DNA from 2 places in the Acidovorax carolinensis genome. Region 2 is predicted to be linked to the other one. Evidence: predicted binding sites of a transcription regulator. Region 2 holds the regulator's gene; the other holds the start of a gene.

Region 1 (6,479 bases), 740 kb from region 2:
GCATGGCCCATCTCGCAAAGCCCACCGGCAAACGCATGCCAGACCAGTGGCTGTGCAGCTTCACGTTCGGCGGCCGCGGGCTGGGCCGGGTGGTAGGCGGGATGCATCGGATTGCACGACAGCAGGTGCTTGATGTCGGTCAGCAGCAGCTCCTGGTGCTGCTGCTCGTGCTGCAGGCCCAACTCCACCAGCGCGCACGGCGCCGCGTCGTGCACCAGCGTGGGCAGCAGGCGCACCATGCGCGCATCCACATCGGCCCGGTAGGCCAGCACCTCGGCCAACGCGGGGCGGGTGAGCAGGCCGCGCTGCGGCCGTGGGTGCCGGGCGCCCACGCCGTGGTAATACGAGTTGAACAAGACACGGAACGCCGGATGAAACGGCGCAAATCCGGTCTCGTGCGCCTCCAGCACAAAGGTTTCAAAAAACCAGGTGGTGTGGGCCAGATGCCATTTGGCCGGGCTCGCGTCGGGCATGGACTGGGCGGTGCAGTCTTCGGGTGACAGGGGCGCGGCCAGGCCCGTGGTGTGGCGGCGAATGTCGAGGTAGCGGGAAAGCAGGGAATTCATGAGCAGACAGCACTCCAGCAGATGGTTCAAGGACGGGCGTGCAGAACGGCAAACCAGCCCCGCTCGTCCGTCCAGGCCTGCGCACGGGAAAATCCAGCCTGGGCCAGCATGGTGGTGAACACCGCAAGGGGGTATTTGTAGCTGTTTTCCGTGTGAATGCGCTCACCCGCCGCAAAGTGGCGCTCGCCGCCCGGCCAGCGCACGCGGATGGGTGCGCTGGCCTCCAGGTGCATCTCGATGCGCGAATCCTCCTGGTTGAAAAAGGCGCGATGGCCCCACTGTTCTTCCACAAAGTCGCTGCCAATCAGGTGGTTGATGTGCGTGAGCACATTGCGGTTGAAGGCCGCTGTCACCCCGGCTGCGTCGTCATAGGCAGCCTCCAGCACCGCCACATCCTTGGGCAGATCGATGCCGATCAGCAAGCCTCCGTCGCTGTCGACCAGGGCGCGCATGTGGCGCAACAGGTCGAGCGCGTGGGGCGGATCAAAGTTGCCGATGGACGAGCCCGGATAGAACACCAGGCGCTGGGCCCGGGGAATGTCAGCGGGCAACGCAAGGCCCTGGGTCATGTCGCCGCCGACCGCCCGCGCGTCCAGGCCGGGTATGTCCGCGCGCAGCCGCCGCACAGCCTCGTGCAAATAGTCGACCGAAATATCCACCCCCACAAAGCAGGCAGGGCGCACCCGGTGGCACAGCGCGCGGGCCTTTTCACAACTGCCTGCGCCCAGTTCGATCACGGTGCGGACCGGGCCCAGCTGGTGGGCCATGTCGGCCGCATGCGCCTGCATCAGGGCGTTCTCGGTGCGCGTGGGGTAGTACTCGGGCAGCCGGGTGATGGCATCAAACAGTTGCGAGCCACGCTGATCGTAAAAATATTTGGGTGAAATGCGCGCAGGGCGCTGGTTCAGGCCGTCGATGATGTCGCTATGGCAGGTGGGGGGCATGGCGGTGGGCGTCGGGCTGCAGGAAGGAAACGATGCCACAGGCTACCCCACTGCGCTCACCCTGGGTGACAGCGTGCAACCACGGGCAGTGCAGGAATGCACCGACACGGTATTGCACCGGCCGATTTCTACCGCGATAGCTCTCCAGCTATTTCATAGTTTTTTTGACTTCAGACCAATACCATCAAGCGCTAATAGCTATCATTTAAATAGCAACTCTTCAACCGCTCCCAGCGCTTAAGTGAAGTCACAAAAAAAAGGCCAGCGCAAGCGCCAGCCCATTCCACCTTGGAGTCTTTGTTCAAGGCGCCGCTCGCGCAGCGCCTTGGCGTCAGAAGCGCCAGCCGAGGCCAACGCCTGCCAGCACGGGGTCCACCTTGAAGGTGCCAACCTTGGTGCCGCCAGAGAACACGTCGGTCTTGATGTAAACCTTCTTGACGTCGAAGTTCAGCGACAGGTTCTTGGTCAGCGGAATGTCCACGCCGATCTGCAGCGCAGCGCCAAAGCTGTTCTTGTCAATGCTGGGGTTCAGCGCGGCGGCTACTGCGGGGTCAAAGCGCACGCTGGAAAAGCGCGTGTAGTTGACACCGGCGCCCACGTAAGGCTTGAAGCCGGGGGCGTCAAAGTGGTATTGCAGCAGCAACGAGGGTGGCAGGTGCTTGAGGCTGCCAATGTTGGTGCCGTTGGAACGCACGTCGTGCTTTTGCGGCACCGTGAGGACCAGTTCGGCGGCGACGTTCTTGTTGAAGAAGTACGTGATGTCAACTTCAGGAATCGTCTTGTTGTTGACCGACAGGCCCAGGCCCGTGCTGTCCTTGTTGGCGCTGTCCAGATGGAGGGCACGCACGCGCACCAGCCAAGGGCTCTCGGCTTGCTGCGCAAAGGCAGCGCCAGAGGTCATTGCACACAGAACGGCGACAGCCAGCAGATTTTTTTTCATACAGAACTCGATGCGGTTGAACGGGGACGACCCCCGTACCGCCATTGAGCCTGTTAGCAAAATGGTCAACCTTGCCTCAGGTCAAACTCTTAGTAGTTACCCCAAAGTGTGTTGCCCGGCGCTCACCCAGGTATCAATGTGCCGTGCCGCCCTTGCGCAGCCGGGTCAGCAAGGTCACAACCGCCAGCACCAGGCTACCGGCCACAATGCCGATTACTGCGTTCAGCAGGTTGGGAACCAGCACCGCCCACAGACCGCCAACTGGCCACTGGGCGGCCACCGCGCCCATGCCCTCCACGGCATGGTGCACCGCGGGAACCCCGTGCACCAGGATGCCGCCGCCCACCAGAAACATCGCTGCCGTGCCCGCCACCGAAAGCGCCTTCATCAGCCAGGGCGCGGCGCGCACAATGCCCGCGCCCAGCGCACGGGCTGCGGCGCCGGGCTTCTGGCTGAGCCACAGGCCCAGGTCATCGAGCTTGACGATGCCCGCCACAAAGCCGTAAACACCCAGCGTCATGACCAGCGCAATGCCGACGAGCACGGTTACTTGCTGCACAAAGGGCGCACCCGCCACCGTGCCCAGGGTGATGGCAATGATTTCCGCTGACAGGATGAAATCGGTGCGAACCGCTCCCTTGATCTTGTCCTTCTCAAAAGCCACCAAGTCCACGGCCGGATTGGCGTTGGCCTTGGCATGGCTTTCGTGCGCGGCCTCGTCCTGGTGGGGGCTGTGCAGAAACTTGTGGGCCAATTTTTCAAAACCCTCGTAGCACAGGAAGGCGCCCCCCACCATGAGCAGCGGCGTCACCGCCCAGGGCGCAAAGGCGCTGATGAGCAGCGCCGCCGGCACCAGAATGGCCTTGTTCACCAGCGAACCCTTGGCCACGGCCCAGACCACCGGAATTTCCCGGTCGGCACGCACGCCCGTGACCTGCTGGGCATTCAGCGCCAGATCGTCACCCAGCACGCCCGCCGTCTTTTGGGCTGCCACCTTGGTCATGACCGACACGTCATCGGCCATGGCAGCGCTCTTCTTGGCAGCCACCTTGGTCATGAGGGCTACATCGTCGAGAACGGTCGCAATGTCGTCCAACAATGCGAGGAGGCTGCCAGCGGCCATGGAAATTCCTTGGTGAAACGGGGGAAAACGGGCGAATGCGGGTGTACTGCAACGGTCAGATCCGCAGCGTGGCCTGCACTATAGCAACGCACCATGGCAGCCCATGCAGCACGTCGCCCGATGCCCCCTGTCAGGCGCCCGCCCCCGTGGGGGAACATGCAGGCACCTGAGGGCGCATACTCGACGGCTCTCACCCAACACTTCGGGGTCCCCTGACATGGGCTTCGCGCCCCACCATGCCAGGCTATCTCACCAAACAGGAAAGCGTCCCGATTGCGGGCGTGGACAACCTGCTGATCCGTTCGCTGCGCGACCGCCAGCAATTCTTTGACCCTCTGGGCGTGGCAGAACGCCTGGGCATCTCGTCTGCGGCCTGGCCAATATTTGGCCTGTTGTGGCCTTCGGGCGCCCAGCTGGCGGCGCGCATGGCCATGCGCCCCTTGCGCACGAACGAGCGGGTGCTGGAGATCGGCTGTGGCCTGGGGCTGGCCAGCCTGGTTTGCCACCGGCGCGGCATCGATATAACGGCCAGCGACTGCCACCCGCTGGCCAGTCCCTTCCTGCTGGAAAACCTGCGGCTCAACGCCCTGCCCCCGATGAAATACCGCACGGGGCAGTGGGGCACCCCGTCTGCCGCAGATGACGCACCGCCACCCTTGGCCAGCGCCGTGCAGGGGCAGTTTGATCTGATCATGGGCAGCGATGTGCTGTATGAGCGCGATGCGCGCGCCACCCTGGCGGGCTTCATCGACCGCCATGCTGGTGCGGGTGCACAGATCTGGATCGTGGACCCCAATCGCGGCAACCGCTCGGCATTCCACAAACAGATGGCAGCCTACGGCTTCGAAGTGACCGAGGAACGGCTGGACCACCCGGTGCGCGGCGATCTGCCAGCCTACAAGGGGCGCCTGCTGGTGTACCAGAGAACGGGTTGCCCCCCTGAGCCGCTGCGCGGCTTCCCCCTGAGGGGGGACGCCGCCGGTGGCCTGGCAAAGGTTCCACGATGGCACTGGCCAGGGCAGCGCCGGTTTCAGGGGTTGCGGGTGGCGCGCAGCGCAATACATGGCCGCCAGGATGCAAACCGACGTGACAAAGGCGCCCCAAAAGCGAAAAGGCCAAGCCACAAGGGCCCAGCCTTTTCGCATGGCACGGGCCGCGCAGCCCGGCCGGTCAGGAAACGATTAACCCACCCACTTGCGGGCGTTACGCCAGATGCGCATCCAGGGGCTCAGCGCACTGATGTCACCGCTGGTCCAGCTCATCTGCACGTTGCGGAACACACGCTCGGGGTGCGGCATCATGGCCGTGAAACGGCCGTCGGCCGTGGTCACGGCGGTCAGGCCGCCGGCGCTGCCGTTGGGGTTGAACGGGTACTGCTCGGTGGCCGCGCCGTGGTTGTCCACAAAACGCATGGACGCAATGGCCTTGTCTGCGTTGCCACGGTATTTGAAGTTGGCATAGCCCTCGCCATGCGCCACGGCAATCGGCAGGCGGCTGCCGGCCATGCCTTGCAGGAACAGGCTGGGCGATTCGAGCACTTCCACCAGCGACAGGCGGGCCTCGAAGCGCTCGCTCTGGTTGGTGGTGAAGCGTGGCCAGTCTTGCGCGCCGGGGATGATGTCAGCCAGCTCGGCAAACATCTGGCAGCCATTGCACACGCCCAGGCCAAACGTGTCGGTGCGGCCAAAGAAGCCCTGGAACTGCGCGGCCAGCACCGGGTTGAAGGTGATGGAGCGTGCCCAGCCAATGCCCGCGCCCAGCGTGTCGCCGTAGCTGAAGCCACCACAAGCCACCACGCCCTGGAAGTCTTCAAGCCTGGCGCGGCCGGTCTGCAGGTCGGTCATGTGCACGTCAAACGCCTCAAAGCCCGCTTCGGTGAAGGCGTAGGCCATCTCCACATGCGAATTGACGCCCTGCTCGCGCAGGATGGCGACCTTGGGGCGCGAGAGGTTCAGGAACGGCGCCGCCACATTGTCGGACGTATCGAACGTGAGATGCAGCTGCATGCCGGGGTCGGTGGGCTCGCCCGCTGCGGCGTGCTCAGCGTCGGCGTTGTCGGGGTTGTCGCGCTGCTGGCAGATCTTCCAGCTCACGGCATCCCACACCTGGTGCAGGTCGGCCAGCGGAGCGCTGAACACGGCCTTGGCATCGCGCCACACCTGCAACTGGCCCTTGCCAGCATCAATGCTGGAGGACACGGGGCGCGTCTTGCCGATGAAATGGCTGAACTTCGACAGGCCATGCTCGCGCAGGGTCTGCATCACCTCGTTGCGCTCTGCCGTGCGCACCTGCAGCACCACGCCCAGTTCTTCATTAAACAGGGCCTTGAGCGTCAGTTCTTCGCGGCGCGCACTCACCTGCTGCGCCCAGTTCTTGGCGTCGCCGGTTTCCATGCGGCTGTCGCTGATCCCGTCGCCTTCGGTGACAAGCATGTCCACGTTCAGGGCCACACCCACATGGCCGGCAAAGGCCATTTCGGCCACGGCGGCCAGCAGACCACCGTCGCTGCGGTCGTGGTAGGCCAGGATCTGGCCCTTGGCGCGCAGCGCGTTCACGGCGTTAACGAGGTTGACCAGGTCCTGGGGGTCGTCCAGGTCTGGCGCCACATCGCCGCTTTGCTCAAGCGTCTGGCCCAGGATGCTGCCGCCCATGCGGCTTTGGCCCTTGCCCAGGTCCACCAGCACCAGGGTGGTGTCGTCTTCCGTGGCGTTGAGCTGGGGGGTGAGCGTGCCGCGCACATCGGCCAGCGATGCAAAGGCGCTCACGATCAGGCTGACCGGCGAAGTGACCTTTTTCCTGTCGCCGCCATCCTGCCATTGCGTGCGCATCGACAGGCTGTCCTTGCCCACGGGGATCGAGATGCCCAGCGCCGGGCACAGCTCCATGCCCACAGCCTTCACGGTGGC
Region 2 (6,479 bases):
CCGCCTGGTATTGCCGGGTGGCTTCGCCGAAGCGCTGGTTGCACGCGGCCAGCACCCGGTTCTGCAGCTGCAGGTGGGCACGGTTCTGGTCCGCGATGGAATCCTCGTCAGCAGAAACCACGGTCACTGCGTCTGCGCCCAATTCCGCAGCAAGGGTGTCGGGCGCGTCGCCGGGGACCGCATCCGGCGCAAACAGTTCAGGATCGCTTTTTTTGGGGAAGTAACGCACCTCTTTGAGACCCAGCTCCCTGAGGGTGGCGATCTGGTCTGCGGACACGATGCGAAAGCTGCTCACCGGGAACGGGTGACGCATCCAGCCCAAATCGAGCTGAACGTACATGCCGACACGAAGCTGGCTGATATCAATGAGGAGCGAAGAATTCACGACACAGGGGGCGAAACATGGTGATATGAATTCCACCAACAGTTACAGCAATTATCGCCATTTCGCCATCCAGCGCGCGCTTCGCAGCCAAAAAGCTGCAGCGTCGGGCAACTCTGCGACACAGAACCGTCAAAAGTACCTGAGGCTGCTGCCCAGAGCTACCCGCTCGAGCCCGGAGACTATCGACTACCGGCACCAGAGCGAGGGCTTATAGACCAGGTCCATCCACAAAGCCCAGCCTGCCACCCCCACCAACAATGCGCCCGCCAGCCGCGTTCCCCAATTGACCCGCGCGGCATTGAGGTGTGAACGCAACTTGCCCCACACCCAAGGGCCGCCCACCAGCCACAGGCCACTGCCCACACCAAACAGCGCCATGGTGGCAGCGCCCTGAAGCGCGCCCCCACTGAGCGCTGCAACCAGTAACGCAGAGTAAAGCAATCCGCAGGGCATGAGCGCCCAAAGCGCTCCCGCCACCATCAGCCCGCCCGGTGCACGGACAAGGGGTTGCACACGGCGCCAGGCCGTGCGACCGGCCTGCTCCACCCAGGCAGGCTGGCGCGCCTGCACCATCATCATCAACCCCCAGGCCATGACCGCGACATGCATCAGGGTCCATACCGGACTCAGGGCCATGGTTTGCTGCGTCAGCCAAGCCAGACTGTCCATGGCTAACGCCGCAAGGGCGCCCGCCCCGGCATAGCCCGACAGCCGCCCGACGTGGAACGCAAGCAACCGGCGCGGCACCCCACCCTGGGGACGCCACAGTACCGGCCGAGAGGTGGTGTTGCTGGCATCACCTGTGGTCGAACAGGTCGTCGCTTGACCCACGAGCGCACCGCAAGGTGCAGAGCACATGGCCAAGCAATGAGGCCCACCGGCGAGCCCCATGAGCAAGGCCGTTACGGCGAGGGGCGCAAGCATGAAACCTGATACTCCGTTGGAATGGTCACCCTAGATGATGCGCGAAAACCTCGCCCGATTGCGGTCAGCCTGCAGATAGCGGTCAAACACCATCGCGATGCCGCGCACAAAAAACCAGCCCATGGAGGTCACCTTGACGCCCTCGGCACTCAACACGACAAGCCCTTGCTCGGCCATGGTCTCCAACTGCTCCAGTTCGGGAGCGAAATACTTCCGAAAATCAATGAGCCACGCCTGATCGAGGGGTTCAAACTGCAATTCGCCCTGGCACATGAGCGCCATGATGACAGCCCTGCGCACCAGATCGTCACGGTTCAGGGCCAATCCTCGCACCACGGGCAAGCGCCCCTGGTCCAGGTGGTCGTAGTACTCCTCCAGCGACTTGGCGTTCTGACTGTAGGTGGCACCCACCCTGCCGATGGCTGACACGCCCAGGCCAATGAGATCGCAATCGGGCTGGGTGCTGTAGCCCTGAAAGTTGCGATGCAGTCGCCCCTGCCGTTTGGCAACAGCCAAAGCATCGGTGGGCAGGGCAAAGTGGTCCATGCCCACATAGACATACCCGCGTCCATGAATGCGTCCAGCGAGCGCGACAGCATGGTCACCTTGGCAGACGCTGCAGGCAACTCAGTCGATATGATGCGCCGCTGCGGCTTGAAACGATCGGGTAGATGGGCATAGGCGTACAAGGCAATCCGGTCGGGGCGCAATTGCACCACCTGTGCCAATGTACGGTCAAACGACTCGGGCGTCTGGCGTGGCAGCCCGTAGATCAGGTCCACGTTGACGGACTCAAAGCCCAGGGCGCGGGATGCCTCCACCAGCGCAAACACCTGATCTGCCGGCTGGATACGGTGCACCGCCTTCTGCACCTCGGTATCGAAATCCTGCACGCCGAAGCTCAGCCGGTTGAAACCCAGCTCAGCCAGCACTGCCAAGCGATCGGCAGTGACTGTGCGGGGATCGACCTCAATGGAGTATTCGCCGCCCGGAGCAAGCGAGAAGCTGCGACGCAGCGTTGCCATGAGCTGCCGCAGGCCGTCATCCGACAGAAAGGTTGGCGTGCCCCCGCCCAAGTGAAGCTGACTGACTACCTGCCCGGTGCCACAGTGGGCCGTGTACAGATCAATTTCGCGGCTCAGATAGCGCAAATACACATCGGCACGGTCATGGTGCTTGGTGATGATCTTGTTGCAAGCGCAGTAGTAACACAGCGATTCGCAAAACGGAATGTGGACGTACAGGGACAGCGGCAGCGCCATGGCCGTGGTACCCACCCGGCGCTGCGAGAGCGCCAGCACATAGTCCTCTTGCCCAAACGCCTCCACAAACCGATCTGCGGTGGGATAGGAGGTATAACGAGGTCCTGGCACGTCAAAACGGCGCAGAAGTTCTGGTGAAACAGCGGTCATGGGAAAATATCCTTGCGTGCATTGATACTGTGCCGTACCCTTCGACCGACGTCCTTGACTTTAATCAAGAACATGAAGGGACGCAGCGGTGACAATTTGATTCATATCAGCCGCCGGGCGCGCAGCGCGGGACAATTGCGTCCCAACAGATATCAGCCAATTATCCCGGCCCAACCAGGTTCCAGTGTCCATGAATCCGCAAACCATCAAAGTCGCCTGTTCCAACTGCAACCTGCGAGAACTGTGCATGCCCGTAGGTTTGAACGAACAGCAGTTGCAACGCATTGACGACATCGTGGCCGTGCGACGAAAGATCAAGCGTGGCGGTACCCTCTTTCGCAATGGAGAGTCATTCACTTCTCTCTATGCCATTCGCACAGGATTTTTCAAGACCTGCGTCGCCACGGAAGATGGGCGTGACCAGGTCACGGGTTTTCAGATGGCCGGTGAGATTATTGGGCTCGACGGCATCGTCAACGATCACCATACCTGCGACGCCATCGCCCTCGAAGACGCCGAAGTGTGCGTCATGCCCTTTGATCGCATCGAAGAACTGTCGCGCGAAGTCAACGCCCTGCAGCACCATGTTCACAAGATCATGAGCCGCGAAATCGTTCGCGAGCACGGTGTAATGCTTTTGCTCGGCAGCATGCGCGCCGAAGAGCGTCTTGCGGCGTTCCTTCTCAATCTGGTGCAACGCCTGCACGCCCGTGGGTTCTCGCAATCCGAACTGGTATTGCGGATGACGCGGGAAGAAATTGGCAGTTACCTGGGACTCAAACTGGAAACCGTGAGCCGCACGTTCTCGAAATTTGTGGAAGAAGGCACCGTGGAAGTGAAACAGCGCCATGTCCGCATTCTGGATACCGAGGCCCTCAAGCGCATCGTTAACAATCAGCAGGCCTGCCACTGATCGTCATACAGAAATGTGCCTCTTAGGGGCACGATGAAGCCTTGTGACAATCATCCGGGCGTGCCTGCGGGGCCACAGGGCAGCGGTTGAGTTCAAAGGGTGACATAGACAGCAGGGTCGTCAGCGCGCTGGCAACCATGGTAATGATCCAGAAAACAAAGAACGCAAGGGTATAAACGCCCTGGCGCGACAGCGTCAACGGCTGACCAAACCAATGCAGATCCTGCGGATCCACCATGGCGAAAACCAGCATTTCCAGAACGCCTGCTACCAAAAAGGCAGGCCATGCAATCCACATCAGGCGTTGCGTCCACATTGTGTTGTCTCCTAAGGTTTTGCTGAGGGGATTTGCCTACACCAGGCTAGCATCAAAGCTCAGCGAGGTTGATCCCCAGCAGGTGTCGCCGCGTGGTTACGGGCCTTGACTGCGGGAGCCAAACTTTTTTCAGGCTGCGCGAGCGTCTGGTTGATCTCAATTCCCTTGCGGTAATAGTCTTCCTCTACGACGGGGTCAGGCCGACTGACAGCCAGCCACAGCGTGACAAAGCCGGCGATCACCACAATGACCGGCCCGGCAATCACCAGCCAGACATGACCAAATCTCCACCAGGGCTGCGATTTAGGAGTAACAACGGGGCTGGATGACATAAAAATTTCTCAGCTTGTCAGCAATACAGTTCGCAAGACGCCCTGGAGCCATTAAGCGACCTTCACCTAACGTGGCACCAGGAAAATGGATTTCTCGGTAACTTTGCCACCGCTTTCCGGTGCCGAAATATCGAAATGAATCGTGTGAGAGCCCGGAGCGGCCGATCCATAGGGTATCTGGAGCCGCACAGCCACCCAGCGGGATTCTGCGGCACCAATTTCAATCTCCCGCTCCGATGCCACTTCAAGGCCATCGAGCCCGCTCGCTGCAATGCGATAGCGCTGCGCAGCCTCTGTGGCATTCATGATCTGCAACCGATACACGTTTTCGAGCTTACCGCCCGCAACAATGCGGGACAAGGCAGCACGGTCACGCACTATATCGACCTTCAAGGGGGTGCGTGTTGCCAGGCTGGCCAACATGCCCACACACAAGGCAATCAGAACCGCGGTGTAGATGAGCACGCGAGGACGCAAGACATGTCGCAAAATTTGCGACTGACTCCAGCGATGCAGGACACCATTTTGGGTCGAATAACGGATCAACCCCCTGGGGTAATGCATCTTGTCCATCACGGTGTTGCATGCATCCACACAAAGACCGCAGCCGATGCATTCATACTGCAGGCCCTTGCGGATGTCGATGCCCACGGGACAAACCTGAACACACAAGGTGCAATCGATGCAATCGCCCAAGCCCTTGGCCTTGTAGTCCACGGTCTTGACTCGTGGACCACGCGGCTCGCCACGGGCTTCGTCGTAGGTGACGATGAGCGTGTCCCGATCGAACATTGCGCTCTGGAAACGGGCGTAGGGACACATGTATTTGCACACCTGTTCCCGCATGAAGCCGGCATTGCCGTAGGTGGCGAATCCGTAGAAAAACACCCAGAAAATCTGCCAGCCGCCGGAAAAAGCCAACAGCTCAGGACCCAGCTCCCGAATCGGCACAAAATAACCGACAAAGGTAAAACCGGTCCAAAGTGCCACTGCCACCCACACGGCCTGCTTCAAGAACTTCTTGCGGATCTTTTCAAACGTCCAGGGGCTCGCATCCAGTCGCAGACGCGCACTGCGATCACCCTCGATCTTGTGCTCTATCCACATGAAAATCTCGGTATAGACCGTCTGTGGACACGCAAACCCGCACCACAACCGACCGGCAACCGCAGTGAACAGAAACAGCGAGAGCGCCGAGATAATCAGCAACCCCGTCAGGTAGATGAAATCCTGCGGATACAGAACCAATCCGAAAATATAAAACCGGCGGGCACCCAGATCAAACAGCACCATCTGGCGCTGGCCCCACTCAAGCCACGGCAACCCATAAAAAACGAGCTGCGTAAGAAACACCATGACCCAGCGCCAGCGCGCAAAGTACCCGCTGATCGACCGCGGATAAATCTTCTTTTGCGCTTCGTAGAGGGAAACGAATTCACCCTCTGCCGATGGCTCGGGTGTGGCCGCCGCAATGGGGATGACCTTGCGCGGAGGCCTGTCAGATGATGTCATGGTGCAGGCGGTGGAGGCAGAAAAACGAACACTTCAGAGGGCGACCCCAGCGGGATGCGGCAGGGTCGCCCCGATTTCAGCGGGCTGCTACGGGCTTGTTGGACAAGCCCCATACATACGATGCCAACACGCCGATCTGCGCGTCGGTCAACTTGTCGGCTTGCGCAGGCATCTGGTTCACCTTGCCATTGTTGATCATGGCGGTAATGGCCGCTTCGCCCCAACCGTGCAACCAGATGTCGTCCGTGAGGTTGGGCGCGCCCAGCGCCTGGTTGCCCTTGCCGTCCATGCCGTGGCAGGCGGCGCATGAGACGAACTTGGACTTGCCCAGCGATGCCCGCAAAGAATCATGCGGACTGCCCGACAGGCTCAGCACGTAATGCGACAGATTGCGCACATCTTCCGGCGAACCCACTGCGGCAGCCATGGGAGGCATGTTGCCGATGCGCCCCTTTTCCAGCGTTTCGCGGATTTTCTCGGGGGTGCCGCCATGCAGCCAGTCGGTGTCTGCCAGGTTGGGGAATCCCTTGCTGCCGCGCGCATCCGAACCGTGGCACTGGGCGCAGTTGTTCATGAACAGGCGCTCGCCAATGGCATGGGCTTGCGGGTCGACCGCGACGTCTTCCGGCTTCATCGACGCGAAGCGTGCATACAGTGGTTCGATTTCCGTCTTGGCCTTGGCCAT

What was found. The regulator FNR, encoded in region 2, switches genes on or off when oxygen is low (the NO sensors DNR and NnrR bind a similar motif). The targets are predictions, from matches to a motif close to TTGATNNNNATCAA.
Region 1: the regulator FNR is predicted to act here: its motif matches at 2,522-2,535, upstream of CBP34_RS10895 (OmpW/AlkL family protein).

The regions. Positions count from the first base shown of each region.
Region 1 is NZ_CP021361.1:2,343,256-2,349,734, forward strand. Features, by position in the region: partial or broken gene egtB (ergothioneine biosynthesis protein EgtB) at 1-566, opposite strand, end outside; gene egtD (L-histidine N(alpha)-methyltransferase) at 593-1,510, opposite strand; gene CBP34_RS10895 (OmpW/AlkL family protein) at 1,842-2,450, opposite strand; gene CBP34_RS10900 (DUF808 domain-containing protein) at 2,584-3,573, opposite strand; partial or broken gene CBP34_RS20375 (class I SAM-dependent methyltransferase) at 4,005-4,310, shown strand; gene purL (phosphoribosylformylglycinamidine synthase) at 4,755-6,479, opposite strand, start outside.
Region 2 is NZ_CP021361.1:1,600,709-1,607,187, reverse strand. Features, by position in the region: gene CBP34_RS07580 (HD-GYP domain-containing protein) at 1-385, opposite strand, end outside; gene CBP34_RS07575 (sulfite exporter TauE/SafE family protein) at 572-1,309, opposite strand; partial or broken gene hemN (oxygen-independent coproporphyrinogen III oxidase) at 1,340-2,721, opposite strand; gene fnr (fumarate/nitrate reduction transcriptional regulator Fnr) at 2,912-3,634, shown strand; gene CBP34_RS07560 (hypothetical protein) at 3,657-3,950, opposite strand; gene CBP34_RS07555 (FixH family protein) at 4,010-4,282, opposite strand; gene ccoG (cytochrome c oxidase accessory protein CcoG) at 4,349-5,794, opposite strand; gene ccoP (cytochrome-c oxidase, cbb3-type subunit III) at 5,871-6,479, opposite strand, start outside.